3 regions of the Mesorhizobium sp. M0904 genome follow, and region 1 is predicted to be linked to each of the others. Evidence: predicted binding sites of a transcription regulator. Region 1 holds the regulator's gene; each other region holds the start of a gene.

What was found. Region 1 encodes HrcA, which represses chaperone genes, less so after heat shock. Its sites were predicted from a motif close to GTTAGCACTCNCNNNNNGNGAGTGCTAAC; they were not measured.
Region 2: groES (co-chaperone GroES) is a predicted target of HrcA. The motif match lies at 3,288-3,316, and genes of this name have one in related genera.
Region 3: NKH80_RS01220 (co-chaperone GroES) is a predicted target of HrcA. The motif match lies at 3,683-3,711, and genes of this name have one in related genera.

Annotation. Positions count from the first base shown of each region.
Region 1 covers NZ_JAMYOC010000026.1:3,007-8,928, forward strand. The annotation lists gene NKH80_RS24450 (VOC family protein) at 1-141, opposite strand, end outside; gene rph (ribonuclease PH) at 174-890, opposite strand; gene hrcA (heat-inducible transcriptional repressor HrcA) at 1,036-2,148, shown strand; gene NKH80_RS24465 (hypothetical protein) at 2,182-2,379, shown strand; gene NKH80_RS24470 (PQQ-dependent sugar dehydrogenase) at 2,480-3,835, shown strand; gene NKH80_RS24475 (LysE family translocator) at 3,923-4,540, shown strand; gene cysK (cysteine synthase A) at 4,694-5,674, shown strand; gene NKH80_RS24485 (glutathione S-transferase family protein) at 5,809-5,922, shown strand, end outside.
Region 2 covers NZ_JAMYOC010000032.1:21,252-27,173, forward strand. The annotation lists gene bioZ (3-oxopimeloyl-[acyl-carrier-protein] synthase BioZ) at 1-571, shown strand, start outside; partial or broken gene NKH80_RS27175 (aspartate 1-decarboxylase) at 632-939, shown strand; gene NKH80_RS27180 (NrtR DNA-binding winged helix domain-containing protein) at 985-1,176, shown strand; gene NKH80_RS27185 (S46 family peptidase) at 1,973-2,545, opposite strand; gene NKH80_RS27190 (S46 family peptidase) at 2,580-2,942, opposite strand; gene groES (co-chaperone GroES) at 3,369-3,665, shown strand; gene groL (chaperonin GroEL) at 3,731-5,386, shown strand; gene NKH80_RS27205 (hypothetical protein) at 5,572-5,727, shown strand; gene NKH80_RS27210 (hypothetical protein) at 5,678-5,845, shown strand.
Region 3 covers NZ_JAMYOC010000001.1:224,394-230,315, reverse strand. The annotation lists gene NKH80_RS01235 (transglycosylase domain-containing protein) at 1-1,180, opposite strand, end outside; gene NKH80_RS01230 (hypothetical protein) at 1,334-1,495, opposite strand; gene groL (chaperonin GroEL) at 1,574-3,193, opposite strand; gene NKH80_RS01220 (co-chaperone GroES) at 3,293-3,631, opposite strand; gene NKH80_RS01215 (hypothetical protein) at 3,876-4,148, shown strand; gene NKH80_RS01210 (DUF1488 family protein) at 4,145-4,411, shown strand; gene NKH80_RS01205 (DUF3168 domain-containing protein) at 4,678-5,088, shown strand; gene NKH80_RS01200 (hypothetical protein) at 5,451-5,750, shown strand; gene NKH80_RS01195 (response regulator transcription factor) at 5,815-5,922, shown strand, end outside.

The DNA.
Region 1 (5,922 bases):
GCCGTCGCCGCAGCGGAAGAAGAGATGCCTGCCATGGACCTTACCGAGCAGATCGAGCCCGAGGACGCCCGAATAGAACCGTTCCGCGGCAGCAAGGTCCGTCACGTAGAGTGCTGATTCCAGGATTGCTGAAGGGGTCACAGGATCGCCAATCTCTTCAATATTGACCGCAGCTAAGCCACGGCCATCTGCTGCAAGCTGACCAGGCGCTGAATGCCTTTTTTGGCGAGCCCCATCAGCGCCGCGAACTGCTCTTCCGAGAACGGCTCGCCCTCGGCTGTGCCCTGGATCTCGACGATACCGCCCTTGCCGGTCATGACGAAATTGGCGTCGGTGCCGGCCGAGGAATCCTCGATATAGTCGAGATCGATGACCGGCTGGCCATCATGGATGCCGCAGGAGATCGCCGCGACGTGATCCTTAAGCACCTTGCCCAGGCTCGCCATCTGGCGGGCTTCCATCCAGCGCAGGCAGTCGTAGAGCGCCACCCAGCCGCCGGTGATCGAAGCGGTGCGCGTGCCGCCGTCGGCTTGGATCACGTCGCAGTCGACGGTGATCTGCTGCTCACCGAGCGCCTGCAGATCGACCACGGCGCGCAGGGAGCGGCCGATCAGCCGCTGGATCTCCAGCGTGCGGCCGCCTTGTTTGCCGGCCGAAGCCTCGCGGCGCATGCGCTCGCCGGTCGAACGCGGCAGCATGCCGTATTCCGCCGTCACCCAGCCCTTGCCGGAGTTGCGCATCCAGCCCGGCACCTTTTCCTCCAGGCTGGCCGTACACAGCACATGCGTGTCGCCGAACTTCACCAGGCACGAGCCTTCCGCATGCTTGGAGACGCCGCGCTCGAAGGAGATGGGGCGCATTTCGTCGAATTGGCGTTTGGAAGGGCGCATTCAGGCTTCTTTCTTTCTTCGGAATCTTGGCCGGGGAATCTTGGCCGGCTTGTAGCCGCACGGGGCGTGAGGCGCAAAGGAAAATGGACCGGTTGCGCCGACGCTGCGGAAGTCTATATCTTCGGACCGGAGGTTTTTGGCTCGAATGACCAAGGTAGTCGATCCCGGTTCGCAGTCGCCAGTGCTCTCGTCGCCGGCACTTCAACCGCCCGCGCTTCAATCGCTCGATATGCGTTCGCGCGACATCTTCCGGCGCATCGTCGATTCCTATTTGCGGGATGGCGAGCCGGTCGGTTCGCGCAGCCTGTCGCGCATCCTGCCGTCATCGCTGTCGCCGGCCACCATCCGCAACGTGATGAGCGACCTCGAGCACCTCGGCCTGATCTACGCGCCGCACATCTCGGCTGGCCGGCTGCCGACCCAGGCCGGCTTGCGCTTCTTCGTCGATGCATTCATGGAACTCGGCGACCTCTCCGACGAGGAGCGCCGCACCATCGAGGCGCAGGTGCGCGCCTCCGGCTCGGGCGCGACGCTGGAGCATATGCTGACCGAGGCCAGCCAGATGCTGTCCGGCATGTCGCGCGGCGCCGGCCTCGTGCTCGCCGCCAAAAATGAGGCGGCGCTGAAGCACATCGAATTCATCCAGCTCGAGCCGACCAAGGCGCTGGCCGTGCTGGTCTCGCAGAACGGCGACGTCGAAAATCGCGTCATCGATCTGCCCGCCGGCATCACCGTCTCGCAATTGCACGAAGCCTCCAACTTCCTCAACGCCCATATCCGCGGCCGCACCCTGGCCGAGGCCCGGGTCGAAATCGCCCGCATCAAGGAAGAGACCAGGGCAGCCCTCGACACGCTGTCGCAGGATCTGGTCGAGAAGGGCCTGGCGGTCTGGGCAGGCGCCGAAAGCGGGGTGCCTGGGCGGCTTATCGTGCGCGGCCGCGCCAATCTCCTGGAAAACGTCACCGCCCAGGCCGACATAGAATTGCTGCGGCATCTGTTCGAGGATCTGGAGACGCAGGATGGGCTGATCCAGCTCCTCGACCTCGCCGAGGAAGGCCCGGGGGTGCGCATATTCATCGGTTCGGAAAACAAGCTGTTTTCGCTGTCGGGCTCCTCGCTGGTGGTGGCACCCTATCGCGACAAGGACGCGCGCGTCGTCGGTGCGCTCGGCGTCATCGGGCCGACGCGGCTGAATTATGCGCGCATAGTACCGATGGTGGACTATACCGCCCAGCTGATTTCGCGCATGCTGCGCTAGGAGCCGCCGCGGCCTGCCGCAAGGAGAAAAAGAATGGCGCTGGAATCGTTCAAGGCCCAGATCAGCCTGCTGCTCGAGGAAATGGTCAATCAGCCTGAGGATCAGCACGAGGTGCAAGAGCAGTTGCGTGAGAAGCTGCAAGAGATGCGGGCCATGGGCCTGCCGCTGCCGGCCGATCTGGTCGCGCTGGAAAAGCGCCTCGACGACGACTTTTACACCTCTGGCAACTGAACGGGGTTCGGCTTCAAATCCTCGTGTGCTGAACGACCGCTTGGAACGACCAATGCCTGATCCCGTTTGCCCTCTTCGAGGCAAACCTCGGAGGACGTTAATGATCCGATCTGGCGGCTTTGCGGCCGTTGCCGCTGCCCTCCTTGTCGCGACACCGGCGCCCGCCCAGCAGGCGGATCAAAAGGTGCTCAAAGGCGAAGCCGCTTTTGGCGATTGGCACGCCGACAGGCCTGGCGTCCGCCGCCTGATCGGGCCGCAAGACATGCCGGCAGCCGACCCCGCTCAATCCGCTTCGAACGGCGGCGGCGTGGCGGAACGGCCCGAAAGCGCCGAGCCAGAATTGCCGCCGGGCTTTTCGGCCGAAATGATCGCCTCCGGACTCTATAATCCGCGCGTCGTTCGCGTCGCTCCGAACGGCGACCTGTTCATCGCAAACGGCCATGCCGACCAAATACGCGTCTACCGTCTGGCCGAGGGCCGCGCCAAACCCATCGAGAAAGCGATTTTCGCCCAAGGCCTCAACTATCCATACGGCATCGCCTTCTATCCGCCAGGCGGCAAGCCGCAATGGGTCTATGTCGCAAACAGCGACAGCATCGTCCGCTTCCCCTATCGCGACGGTGACCTGAAGGCGTCCGGTAAACCAGAAACCATTGTCGCCAAAATCCCGTCGGGCGGTCACTCGACCCGCGACATCGCCTTCTCGCTTGACGGCAAGACGCTTTTTTTATCGGTTGGCTCGGACTCGAATGTCGCCGAGGACATGGACAAGCAGCCGGATGGCGGCCTTGACGCCTGGGCGAAATCAAAGCCGCTCGGGGCGGCCTGGGGCCCCGAGGAAGGCCGTGCCGATGTGCTCGCCTTTGACCCGGACGGGAAAAATCCCCGAACTGTCGCCACCGGCCTGCGCAACTGTACGGGCATGACGGTGCAGCCCGCCAGCGGCGCGTTGTGGTGCGTCGTCAACGAGCGCGACGAGCTCGGCGACAATGTGCCGTTCGAGTTTGCAACAGCGGTCAAGGACGGTGCGTTCTATGGTTGGCCTTGGTACTACATCGGAAATCACGAGGATCCGCGCCATCAGGGCGAGCGGCCAGACCTCGCCGGCAAGTCCACTGTCCCCGACGTGTTGATGCAGGCCCATTCGGCGCCGATGAACATAGCCTTCTACGACGGCAAGAACTTTCCGGCGGATTACCGGGGTGATGCTTTCGTCACCATGCATGGTTCGTGGAACCGTGGCGCCAGGACCGGCTACAAGGTGGTGAGGCTCAAATTCAGGGATGGCAAGCCGACCGGCGAGTATGAGGACTTCATGACCGGCTTCGTCATCTCGAACGACGCCGTCTGGGGCCGCCCGGTCGGTGTCGCCATGGCCAAGGACGGCTCCCTGATCGTCACCGAGGACGGTAACGGCACCATCTGGCGCGTTACCTACGAAGACGGCCGCTCCTGAACGGCGGCGTCGCCTGCTGCGCTGGCGCAATCGAATTCGGCCCGAGGGAATTCACCCAACTTCAACATTGTGCGACAAGCGCGAACCATGACGCTCACCGGGTTCCTCGCCTATAGCGCCGCCCTCGGCATCGCCGCAGCCATCCCCGGCCCAGGCGTCACCGCGCTTGTTGCGCGTGCGCTGGGTTCCGGCTTCCGCTCGTCGCTGGCCATGTCGTTCGGGCTGATGCTCGGCGACCTGACCTATTTAACTGCCGTGGTGCTCGGCCTGGCTTTCGTCGCACAGACGTTCGGCATGGTCTTCCTAGCCATCAAATGGCTGGGCGTCGCCTACCTCGCTTTTCTTGGCTGGCGTTTCTGGACGAGCGGCATCACGCCCGAAACGGTAGAGGCGAAGAAAGGCAAAGGCGGCTTGGCATCCAGCTTTGTAGCCGGTCTCGCCGTCACACTCGGCAATCCGAAGACGATGATTTTCTATCTCGCCATCACCCCGACCATCGTCGATCTGAAGATGATCACGCTGGCCGATTACGGCATCCTGGTCGCGCTCACTATCATCGTTCTGCTCGTGGTGCTGGTGCCCTATCTGGCGCTGGCGGCCAAGGCGCGCTGGTTCCTGAAGTCGCCGCGGGCGCTGAGGGCACTCAACCGCACCGCCGCCGGCTTCATGGTCGGTGCGGCGGCGGCAATTGCCGCCCGCCAGTAGATCTCTTCGCCGATCCGCCCAACGCCCTGCAAGGCGCCGGTATTCAGCACGAACGTCACTCGGATATTTTTCGAACGTGCCTATCTTGCGTGGTGGATGGCTCTATCCTATGCCCGCCCGGCTCTTGCCGCTTGACCTCTGGGAGGAAAACCAATGAACAAGCCCGCCACCCACACACACGTGCCCGGCCGCGGCCGCATCTACAATTCGATCACCGAGACGATCGGCGACACGCCGCTGGTGCGGCTGGATAAATTCGCCAGGGAGAAGGGTGTCGTCGCCAATCTGCTGGCCAAGCTCGAATTCTTCAACCCGATCGCCTCGGTCAAGGACCGCATCGGCGTCTCGATGATCGAGGCATTGGAGGCGTCGGGCAGGATTACACCCGGCAAGACCACGCTGATCGAGCCAACCTCGGGCAATACCGGCATCGCGCTCGCCTTTGCCGCCGCCGCCAAAGGCTACAAGCTGATCCTGACCATGCCGGAAACCATGTCGGTCGAACGCCGCAAGATGCTGGCGCTGCTCGGTGCCGAGCTGGTGCTGACCGAAGGGCCGAAAGGCATGAAGGGCGCCATCGCCAAGGCCGACGAACTGGCGGCAACACTGCCCGACGCCGTCATTCCGCAGCAATTCGAAAACCCCGCCAATCCGGAAATCCATCGCCGCACCACGGCCGAGGAAATCTGGAACGACACCCATGGCGAAGTCGATATCTTCGTTGCCGGCATCGGGACCGGCGGCACCATCACCGGCGTCGGCCAGGTGCTGAAGAAGCGCAAGCCCTCGGTGCATGTCGTCGCCGTCGAACCGGAAGCCTCGCCGGTGCTGTCGGGCGGCCAGCCAGGCCCGCACAAGATCCAGGGCATTGGCGCCGGCTTCGCGCCAAAAATCCTCGACACGACGATCTACGACGAGATCGTCAAGGTCTCGAACGAGGATTCGGTTGCCAATGCACGGCTCGTCGCTCGGCTCGAAGGTGTGCCGGTCGGCATTTCGTCGGGTGCCGCCCTGCAAGCGGCGATCGTCGTCGGCTCGCGGCCCGAGAACAAGGGCAAGACCCTCGTCGTCGTCATCCCCTCCTTCGCCGAGCGCTATCTCTCGACTATCCTGTTCGAGGGATTGGGGACTTAGAGTCTGGACACGAATAGCGATCCCTTCGCGCTGCCCTTCCGGCGGGCGGCTGAAAATACCTGTAGCGGCATCGGCGCTTGAGCGGCGAGGCGCTTCCGGAACAAATCGTCGCTGCCGGGCAGGCGGAGGACTTCATGTACAAGCTCTACACACGTGCCAATACCGGCGGTTTTGTCGTCGAGGCGGCGCTCGGTTTGGCGGGCGTGCCTTTCGACCAGATCGACGTTCCGAAGGGCCGCCTCGATCAG
Region 2 (5,922 bases), on a different contig from region 1:
CGCCGCCAATATCCTCAGCCGCCGCATCAATCCCTCTGAGCGCGCCAGCGCCGTGCTGTTTGCCGATGCCGCCGGCGCCGTCGTGATCGGTCCGTGCGAGGATACTGATCGGGGGATTCTCGGTGCCTCCGTGGATTCGGACGGCTCGCGATACGGCCTGATCCAGATTCCCGCAGGAGGAAGCAACATCCCGTTCCACGGTGACCTCGACCTCGCGCAAACCCGAATGACGATGACCGACGGCCGCGAAGTGTTCGCAAAGGCCGTCGAGATGATGACCGATTGCTCGATAAGCGCGCTAGCCGCTGCCGGAGTGCGACCACAGGATGTCGACCGGTTCGTGCCGCATCAGGCCAATGCTCGCATTTTCGATGCGGTCGGGCGAAACCTCGGCGTTGCCGATCACCTGATCGTCAAGACGATCGCCGACTATGGCAACTCTTCCGCCGCGACGATCCCGCTCTCACTGTCGCTCGCCAATCAAGCGGAGCCGTTTCGGCCGGGCAAGAAAATACTCCTGGCGGCGGCAGGTGCGGGACTCAGCGGCGGGGCGCTCGTCGTCGGGATTTAGCCCAGCGAAGCTGCTCAACATCAGGACTGACGTTGTGAGATGAATAGGACAACGGGACCAATGCGAAAAATAGTCGCCGGCAATCTGCACGGCATGCACGTCACCGAAGCAAACCTCAACTACCACGGTTCGATAACGCTCGACCCTGACCACTGCGAAGAAGCCGGGATCCTGCCAATGGATTCGTGGGAGACATGGAGCAAGACTTCCGGCGCGAATCTCGACCTATGTCATCCTCGGCGAGCGCGGCTCTCGATGCTGCATCCTCAACGGCGCGGCCGCCCGGACCTGCCAGCCCACTCCATCCATCTGGACGAAGCGCGCATTCCTCTCTGAAGCCGCGGATCGTTACATTCGTCATCAACAATGTCGTCGGCTTTCTGACCGATGGCAATGCGCTGACGCGGACAGCGTTGACGATTAGATCGGCAGGGGCGCTTCAGCAGAACTTTCGCCGGTTGATGGAGCAGCAGGAACTGGTGGCGGAGACCGGCGAAAGTGCATTTGATACCGGCGGTCGGCCGGCGAAGCTTTATCGCTTCCGCCACCATGTCCTCGACGAAACGGAGGTCGCCCGGACAAAATTGCCGCTGGCGCGGGCTTGACATCCTTTATACTCAACGTAGAAATATCCCTTATAATCAATTCGATTATAACGAGAAATTCATTCGCACCGTCCGAACCCACGGTCTCGCTCGGGAAGCCCGTATGAGTGGATCGAAGTGATCTTGGAAATGAAACGCCCGAGGACGGGCTTTCAACCTTTGTCGTGAAGGAGGTGCCGCGCGCCTGGGCCAATGCCTTGCGGCAACGGTGAAGGATGTATACCGCCAGTAAACGCGTGCGTCAAAGTCGCTATCGAATGTACAGTTCGTCTAAATGTGCGATACGTTCAGATTTGTGCAAGTACTTGGAAAAGTGTTGCATAAAAGAAGCCGTCTAATTACATAAATCAGGCAAGCTAAACTTTAAACGCACAAATGAGCGTGGGGCGCCCTGTTCCATGGCGCCTTTTTTAAGGATTATCCTTAGACTCTCTCCCGGGGGAACTGTGGGTGAAGAAACAACGCATCGTCCTGCTGGCAGCTGTTTTGGCGTCTGCCTTTGGCTTTTTTTTGCTGATCCTGATCCTGCAGATGGTCAGTTTTTTGGTTGACTAGGCACGCGCAAGCGGGATGGATCGCGCAGAGACACGCGGAAGTTTTTTTCGCCAGCGAAACCCCGACGACCTGATGGGGAGTCGCGCCAGCAGGGTGGGAGCCACGTCCAGTGCCACCATGCGAGATGCCGATTGTTGGCGCGTCTGTCAGTTCGCGCGGCCATATTCATTCTGGTGCCGATCTGTTGCCTTTTCTGCTTTTCCCATGCGTTTTAGGCCGAGCCAATTTGTGAAGCGGGCGGTCAATGGATCTGCGCCTCGCGATTGCCTGCCGTTGCCTGATTGATCTGGGCGGGATAATCCGAGAGCGAACGCTGCAACCGCGGTTCGAATTGCGCGAAGTTGAACCGGACTTCATCCGCGGTCAGGAACTGGTGGGTTGCGCCGGGAAAGCCGGCGACCATCACAAGGTCGCCTTCCTTGACGCCTTCACAGGCTATGGGTAGCCAACTCTCCGGCCGGTAAGGCACATTGTCGCGCGCATATGGCCGGGAGGAACCATCAGGAGCGACATAGGCGCGATAAAAGCCGAAGTGGCCCGTGTGGCGCAGCCACATCCAGTTGTCCGTTTGGCCGCCGAAGTTGCCGATGCCGAGCGCGGGCGCATAGACGAGGCGCACGTCCTCAATTTCGAGCTTCTGGAGGAGATAGTAGGAGACGCCGCCATACGTCGCAACGGCGATGGGCTGTCCTTCACATGCGGCGATCAGGGCCTTTTTGTTCGTGGCGAGCCGCTCATAGCGGGCAAACCCGTTCAGCTTGTCCGAGACGCTCTTGAGCATTTCGGCGGTCACATCCCGCATGTCCTCGATCACATAGCTGCGGCTGCCTGGCGCCGCGGGCAATTCTTCACCCAGGGCTCTTCGCCAGAAAGCCGTCTGTGAGATAGTCCTGGCCCTCCTTGCTGTGGTATTGGATGGATTCTAACACGCAATGATGATTGGTTGCGACCAGCCCTTGTGGACTGACGAACGAGGCGGAGCATCCGCCCAGTGATACGATCGCGTTGAGCGGGTCAGCGTCTAGACGGCCCAGCTGGGCGGGATCGATCTGGAGCCCATCCGCGCGCATGGCCGCGCACACTTCCGCAGTCTGGCCCGGCATCCACATACCTTCGTCCGCCGATGTAGCCGTAACCGTCCAGAGCAAGGCGATGGCAGTTGCTTTGGCCAAACATTTCAAATTCGAGTTCGTGCTGACTGTCGCTCTCATCTTGCCTCCTGTTCTCCGCAGATTGGATTGGTGACTATCGGGATGGCCGGAGTCCTGGCGCCCGCGCGGCGGCCACACCGTAAAGACCGAGTGGACGGTTAACGCAGGAATCCTGATGGCGCTCACCTCTCATTATATCGGTCGCGCGCAACGTTTGCGGATCATTCGCTGCACCAATCGTGCCAAATGAATAAAGCCTTCAGTTGCAAATGGTGAGCCGCCCCATCCATGTCCGATCTCCGACGTCGTTCACGTAAAACGCTCGGTGCTTCCACGCTCGTTTGCTCTTCGCCCGTCCCTCTTCCGTCTTGACTAGCAGGAGCCTACGGCCTATCTCACTGCCGCGTTAGCACTCGCTTCTGGTGAGTGCTAAACACGCTCCGGCAACGGAGAACCGTTCAACATCCGCACCAGGGAAATCCAAAAATGGCAAAGTCGAATTTCCGGCCGCTGCATGACCGCGTGGTCGTTCGCCGCGTCGAGTCCGAAGCGAAGACCGCCGGCGGGATCATCATCCCCGACACGGCGAAGGAAAAGCCGCAGGAAGGCGAGATCATCGCCGTCGGTTCCGGCGCCCGTGACGAGGTCGGCAAGCTCGTCCCGCTGGACGTCAAGGCCGGCGACCGCATCCTGTTCGGCAAGTGGTCGGGCACCGAAGTCAAGCTCAACGGCGAAGACCTTCTGATCATGAAGGAAGCGGACATCATGGGCGTCATCGGCTGACACGCCGCCGCCTTTCATCCGCACCATCCAATCTGAATTTCGGGCGAAATGCCCAGGAGTAACAAATGGCTGCCAAAGACGTAAAATTCTCCCGTGACGCTCGTGAGCGCATGCTGCGCGGCGTCAACATCCTCGCCGACGCGGTGAAGGTCACGCTCGGCCCCAAGGGCCGCAACGTCGTCATCGACAAGTCGTTCGGCGCACCGCGCATCACCAAGGACGGCGTCACCGTCGCCAAGGAAATCGAGCTTGAGGACAAGTTCGAAAACATGGGCGCGCAGATGGTCCGCGAAGTTGCTTCGAAGACCAATGACATCGCCGGCGACGGCACTACGACCGCGACCGTTCTGGCACAGTCGATCGTCCAGGAAGGCCACAAGTCGGTTGCCGCCGGCATGAACCCGATGGACCTCAAGCGCGGCATCGACCTCGCCGTCGCCGACGTCGTCGCGACGCTGATCAAGAATGCCAAGAAGATCAAGACCTCGGAAGAGGTTGCCCAGGTCGGCACCATCGCCGGCAATGGCGACGTTTCGGTCGGCTCGATGATCGCGGAAGCGATGCAGAAGGTCGGCAATGAGGGCGTCATCACGGTCGAGGAAGCCAAGACCGCCGAGACCGAGCTCGAAGTCGTTGAAGGCATGCAGTTCGACCGCGGCTATCTCTCGCCCTACTTCGTCACCAACGCCGAAAAGATGGTTGCGGATCTGGAAGACGCCTACATCCTGCTCCACGAGAAGAAGCTCTCCAACCTGCAGGCCATGCTGCCGATCCTCGAGGCTGTCGTGCAGACCTCGAAGCCGCTGGTCATCATCTCGGAAGACGTCGAAGGCGAGGCCCTGGCCACGCTGGTCGTCAACAAGCTGCGTGGCGGCCTGAAGATCGCTGCCGTCAAGGCGCCGGGCTTCGGTGATCGCCGCAAGGCCATGCTGGAAGACATCGCCATCCTCACCGGTGGCCAGGTCATTTCCGAAGACCTCGGCATCAAGCTCGAGAATGTCGGCCTCAACATGCTCGGCCGCGCCAAGAAGGTGTCGATCTCCAAGGAGAACACCACCATCGTCGACGGCGCCGGCAAGAAGGAAGAAATCCAGGGCCGCGTCGCCCAGATCAAGCAGCAGATCGAGGAGACCACCTCGGACTACGACAAGGAGAAGCTGCAGGAACGTCTCGCCAAGCTGGCGGGCGGCGTTGCCGTCATCCGCGTCGGCGGTGCGACCGAAGTGGAAGTCAAGGAAAAGAAGGACCGCGTCGATGACGCCCTCAACGCGACCCGTGCCGCCGTCGAAGAAGGCATCGTTCCCGGCGGCGGCGTCGCCCTGCTGCGCGCTTCGCTGGCCATCACCGTCACCGGCGCTAACTCCGACCAGACCGCCGGCATCAGCATCGTGCGTCGCGCGCTGCAGGCTCCGGCCCGCCAGATCGCGGCCAACGCCGGTGCGGAAGCATCGATCGTTGCCGGCAAGATCCTTGAGAACAAGGGCGCGACCTTCGGCTTCAACGCCCAGACCGGCGAATATGGCGACATGATCGCCATGGGTATCGTCGATCCGGTCAAGGTTGTGCGCACGGCTCTGCAGGACGCGGCCTCGGTCGCCGGCCTGCTGGTCACCACCGAAGCTATGATCGCCGAGGCTCCGAAGAAGGAGTCGGCTGGCGGCGGCATGCCGGCTGGTATGCCCGGCGGTGGCATGGGCGGCATGGGCGGTATGGATTTCTAATCCAGCCCCCTATCAACCTACAGCGGAAAGGGCGGCAGCAATGCCGCCCTTTTTTGTGTGCCGAGCATGATCGACAGCTTGGAGGTGCAAGTCCTCTACCCAGCTGATGGCGGCGAAGCGCAACGGCGTCGTCGTAAGACGGGTCTGGCCGTGTCCTTTCGTTCAGCCGCTGGTCGAAACTCACGATGATCGTGCTGCCTTCCGCCGTGCCGTGGATCTTTACAGGGCTGCGAGAAGGCCTTGCCCACGGCTGGCAGACCCTGGTTGCGGTAGAACTCATCGCATCGTTCGATGGGCTCCGATTACCTGATGGCCTATGGTCGTCAGCTCTTTCAATTTGAACTCGTTCTTTCGGCCATGATCGTGGTCGGCCTGACCGAATTGGTGATCCACGGCCTGCTCACGATTGCCGAAAACTATCTGCAACGCTGGCGTCCGGAGACCCCACGATCAGCCTGATCACGATTGCAGGTCGGGATAGGCTGTCGCACGGCGCTTCCATCGCACCGCCGGCCTTCCGCTTCATCGGCCGACAT
Region 3 (5,922 bases), on a different contig from region 1:
TGAACTGGCTGGCGCCGTAGTCGCGGCCGCCGACGATCGCCCGGACGGCGCCGTTGGTCTCGATGACGACGATGGCGCCCTCGGTGACGTTGTATTCCTTGCCGAACTGGCGGAGGTGGAACTCCATCGATTCTTCGGCCGCCTTCTGGATGTTGGCGTCGAAGGTGGTGTGGGCGACAAGCGAGTGCGGGCCGCCTTTGGCGGCGATCTTCTTGACCTCGTCGAAGGCCCAGTCGAGGTAATAATCGGGGCTCTTCTGCTCGCCGCGGTCGACGATTTCGGCCGGGTGTAATCTTGCCTGCAGCACCTGGCCTTCGGTCATGAAGCCGGAATCGACCAGATTGGACAGTACCACATTGGCCCGCGCACGGGCGGCGGGCAGGTTTATGTGCGGCGCGTATTTGGTCGGCGCCTTGAACAGGCCGGCCAGCATCGCCGCCTCGGCAAGGTTCAGGTCCTTGACGCTCTTGCCGAAATAGAAATCGGCTGCTGCCTCGATGCCGAAAGTGCCGCCGCCCATGTAGGCGCGGTCGAGGTAAAGCTGCAGGATTTCCTTCTTCGAGAGATTGGCTTCGAGCCACAGCGACAGGAAGGCTTCCTTGATCTTGCGCTCGAAGGTCCGTTCGTTGGTCAGGAACAGGTTCTTGGCCAGCTGCTGGGTGATGCTCGAGCCGCCCTGGACGACGGAATTGGCCCGCACATTCTCGAATATCGCCCGCGACAGGCCGAGCACATCGATGCCGTAATGGTCGAAGAAACGGCGGTCCTCGGTGGCCAGCACCGCCTTGATGACATGGTCGGGCATCTCGTCGACCGGCACCGAATCGCGCTGGATGATGCCCCGCTGGCCGATCTCGTTGCCGTAGCGGTCTAGGAAGGTGACGGCGAAGTCGCCTTGCGTGCGCCAGTCGCCGGCGGTTATCTGGAAGGCCGGCAAGGCCAGCGCCAAAAGGACGACGATGCCGCCGGCACCGAGCGTAAAGCCTTCACTCAACAGTTCGATCAGGCCGCGGCGCCAGCCGCCGACGCGGAAACGCCGCGAGAAGATGGTGGCCGCCTCCCAGAACTGGCGCGCCCTGAAGCCGATTTCGTAGGCAGAGGAATCGATCCACGCATCCACCGCCAGCAGCCTTGCGGCGATCGGACCTCTTCTCTTGCGTGGTTCCAAAGGACTGGCCATTCCAGGATCCGGCTGCGGGGACGCCGCCAACTGAGAAACCGCATGCCGGCAATTTCACGGCGGCGCGCCTTTCAAGACTATTCGTCCATTTTGGTGCTGCCTACAAGGGCGATGAAGGTTCCGCGCTTGCGTGGGTGCTGAGGATCGGCAGCGTCACATGGGACGCTTGTCCGCGATCTTTTTCGGGTCGCGGCCTATCATACCGGCGTTGGCTTTCCTGTGCTTGTCGGCAAGCCTGCGAATGCGATCGAAGCGGCTTTCCTCGGCCACTTCGATTTTCGCCGCTGCATTTGGCTTCGGGACGAATGCGATCATTGATCGATCTCCTTGCCGATGGTGCGCGCCGGGGATACCCGGCGGCTGTCTTTCAGGCTTGTTTCCGGCAGTGGCTGGTCAATAGCCCATGCCGCCGGGCGAAGCAGCGGCTTCCTTCGCCGGAACGTCGGTGATCATGGCTTCCGCCGTGATCAGAAGCGCCGCAATGGAGCCCGCGTCCTGCAGCGCCGTCCGTACCACCTTCGCCGGGTCGACGATGCCGGCCTTGATCATGTCGACATAGACCTCGTTCTGGGCATCGAAGCCCTGATTGTGATCCTTGCCGTCGGCGAGCTTGCCGACGACGATCGAACCTTCGACGCCGGAATTCTCGGCGATCTGCCGGATCGGCGCTTCGAGCGCTCTCGACACGATCGAAATGCCCGCCGTCACATCGGCATTGGCTCCGGTCATCCCGTTCAGCACAGCCTTGGCGCGCAGCAACGCGACACCGCCGCCCGGAACGATGCCTTCTTCAACGGCCGCGCGCGTGGCGTTCAGCGCATCGTCGATGCGGTCCTTCTTTTCCTTGACCTCGGATTCGGTGGCGCCGCCGACGCGGATGACGGCAACGCCGCCCGCCAGCTTGGCGAGACGTTCCTGCAGCTTCTCCTTGTCATAGTCGGACGTGGTTTCCTCGATCTGCGCCTTGATCTGCTGGACGCGCGCCTGGATGGTGGTCTTCTCGCCGGCGCCGTCGATGATCGTGGTGGTGTCCTTCTCGATCAGCACGCGCTTGGCGCGGCCGAGCATGTCTATGGTAATGTTCTCCAGCTTGATGCCGAGATCCTCGGAAATCATCTGTCCGGCGGTGAGCACGGCGATGTCTTCCAGCATCGCCTTGCGGCGGTCACCGAAGCCAGGCGCCTTGACGGCCGCTACCTTGAGGCCGCCGCGCAGCTTGTTGACGACCAGCGTTGCCAGCGCCTCGCCCTCGACGTCCTCGGAGATGATCAACAGCGGCCTCCCGCTTTGCACCACGGCTTCGAGGATGGGCAGCAGGGCCTGCAGATTTCCGAGCTTCTTTTCGTGGATGAGGACGTAAGGGTCTTCCAGCTCGGCGCGCATCTTCTCGGCATTGGTGACGAAATAGGGCGAGAGATAGCCGCGGTCGAACTGCATGCCTTCGACGACGTCTAGCTCGGTTTCGGCGGTCTTGGCCTCCTCGACGGTAATGACGCCGTCATTGCCGACCTTGTCCATCGCCTTGGCGATCATGGCGCCGACACTGGTGTCGCCATTGGCGGCAATGGTGCCGACCTGCGCGATCTCGCCTGAGGACTTGACCTTCTTGGCTCGGGCCTGGATTTCCTTTACGACGGCGCTGATGGCAAGGTCGATGCCGCGCTTGAGGTCCATCGGGTTCATGCCGGCGGCAACGAATTTGGCGCCCTCGCGCAGGATGGAAGCGGCAAGCACCGTGGCGGTGGTGGTGCCGTCGCCGGCGAGGTCGTTGGTTTTCGAGGCCACTTCGCGCACCATCTGTGCGCCCATGTTTTCGAACTTGTCGGAAAGCTCGATTTCCTTTGCCACGGCCACCCCGTCCTTGGTGATGCGCGGCGCGCCGTAGGCCTTGTCGATGATGACGTTGCGGCCTTTGGGGCCGAGCGTCACCTTGACGGCGTTGTTGAGGATTTCGACGCCGCGCAGCATGCGGTCACGCGCGTCGGTGGAGAATCTGATTTCCTTGGCAGACATGATCTTTTCCAGTTCGGTTGTCGTGGCAAGGCGCTTGCAGCGCCTGAATCAAAGCTCGGAGCGTCCTTTGCGCGCGCGGGAGGGCGCGCGGCCTTCCAATCAGGCGGCCTTCTTGGCAGCCACGGTCTTGTCGATGATGCCCGTCTCGCTTTTTTCGATGATGCCCATGACGTCGGCCTCCTTCATGATCAGAAGGTCCTCGCCGTCTATCTTGACCTCGGTGCCGGACCATTTGCCGAACAGAATGAGATCGCCGGCCTCGACGTCGAGCGGGATCAGCGCGCCGCTTTCGTCCCGCGCGCCCGGCCCGACAGCGATCACTTCGCCTTCCTGCGGTTTTTCTTTGGCATTGTCGGGGATGATGATGCCGCCCTTGGATTTGGTGTCGCTTTCGGCGCGCCGAATGACGACGCGATCGTGGAGTGGCCGGAATTTCATGGGGACTCTTTCTGGGGCCGGCTTAGGCGGCCGCCCCCTCTCTATAGGCGCCTTGGCACTCGATTGATAGGAGTGCCAAAAAATATTCATAGGGCATATAAAATATTGAACGTATTATCTTGCCTGGTCATCCCTTGGTGTTCGGGTCCTGCCGAATATTAATGAAATTGAATTTCTGTCTTTGAACACCTATTTTACGATGAAGTTCACAGTCATGACTTTCGCTGCAAGGGAGATTTTACCGATGGCCGAAGGCAATCAGAACATCATGGAAAAAGCTCAGGCTCGCTTCATGGAAAACCAGAAGAAGACGGCGGAACGGAACAAAGCAACTGCCGAATATCTCTCGGAGGCCAAGGCCAGGAGCATCAAAACGGCAAGGCTGAGGGAATTGCGACTGGCCAAGGAAGAGGCGGACCGCGCGGCGGAAGCTCTGAATCCGGTCGCCGCAAAGAAGAAGCGGGCGTCACGGGCAGTCAAGAAGGCCGTATCCGCATCGATGGAGGCGAAACCATGAGCCTGACATTTCCCAATCCCAGCCGCAGCTACGACGAGGCAAGCAAACGCATCCGCTTCGTCGGCCATGACGGCATGTTCCAGATTTCCTTCTCTGTCGCTACCGATGCCATCTCCAAGATGCAGCCGGGAACGGCGGCCTCAGAAGCTACCTACCTGGCAGCCTTCGACACGGCTTCCAACTCGATCCACGATGTCGCCAGGAATGCCTATGCCCGCACCCGCAGGAGCATATATGTGCTGACTGCGGCCGATTTTCGCTAGATCCGTCGCAATCCGTCCACAAGACGCTTTCTCAGGGCTTCCGGTCCGCCTTCGCTCGCCGCTTGACGTCGCGACCGTTCAGCCGGTCAAGGGGTCCGTGACGCAGAGGGCTGCGGCGTCGCGCATTCCAGGAGCAGGGCTTATTCCCGAGGTCATGAAGGTTCATAATCCGTATGAGACGCGCTGATTCGCGCTTTTGCCGGGATGCCGTCATGCAACGCAGCTACGCAGCCGGGAGGTCGACGCGACGGGCGAGGGCAAAGACAATGACCGCGCCGGCCGTCGAATTGCAGAGGGCAATATTCGAGGCAGTGAACGGCGATCCCGACCTGTCGGCGGCACTGGGCGATGCAAAACTGTTCGACCATGCCCCGGAAAATGTTGCGTTCCCCCACATGACCTTCGGCCGCACCAGCGTCTACGACTGGGCAACGGGGACGGAGAACAACGCCGAGCAGTTGCTGACGCTGCATGTCTGGTCGAAGTCCGAGGCCAGCAAGGAAACCACCGACATCATGGACCTGGTCAGCGCCCGCCTGCGAGATGCGGCGCTCTCGCTTGGTGAACATCGTCGCGCCCATCTCAAGCTCGAATTCGCCGAAGCCCGCTACGACGAGGACCTTTCGGCCCATCACGGGCTGCTGCGCTTCCGCGCCGTGATCGAGGAAGACGGCTGAGCGTCGGGCACTTTCCGTAAAATCGGGCAATTTTGTTCTTGCTTTGTGCCGGCAGCTATGCTACTAATTTGGCTATGGTGCTGATTGGCGCCAATGACCCGTCGCAGAGCGGGTTTTTTTATTTCCGGTCGGTTCGGCTGAATCTGCCTTCGGTTGCCGGATCGATTGTCGAAGTCGGGGCAAACCTGAAGCGATTGCCTTTCACCGCCAAACGATGCCCGGTTGTCGGCGAAGGATCGGAGGGCTAGGTTAACTTGGCAATTTCGCGGGATGGGCAGCGAAAGGGCAATCCGGTAACGGGCATGCATTCGAGCGTTCACCGTTCATATCACGTTCAGCACCGGCGCGTTAGAACGCTGGCCATGAAAACCCTTCGCTCCCACTTCCGGACCGCGGCACTGGCGCTCTCAGCCGCCGGCCTGCTTGCGTCGCAAGCGATGGCGATCCCCGCTGTCACGCCCGAGCGGCCCCAGCCGGTCGTCCTCGCCGCGTCCGACTGCTACGCGATCGGCCAGCAGGTGGCGGAGCAGAATGGCGGCACCTTGGCCAAGGCCTCGCAGTCGACACGCGCCGGCAAGCCGGTCTGCGTCATCGTCGTGCTCGTTCCGGGCAAGGACGGGCAGCGTCCCCGTCGCTCGGAGATCGTCGTTCCGCTGAACTGAACCGTGCCGTTTCCCAGTCTGCCGGAATCGGCCTATATCTGAACAGCTTCAACAGGCCTTCCGCATGCGCGTACTCGTCGTCGAAGATGACAAGGATCTCAACCGGCAGATCGGCGACGCGCTGGTCGATGCCGGCTATGTCGTCGACCGCGCTTTCGACGGCGAGGAAGGG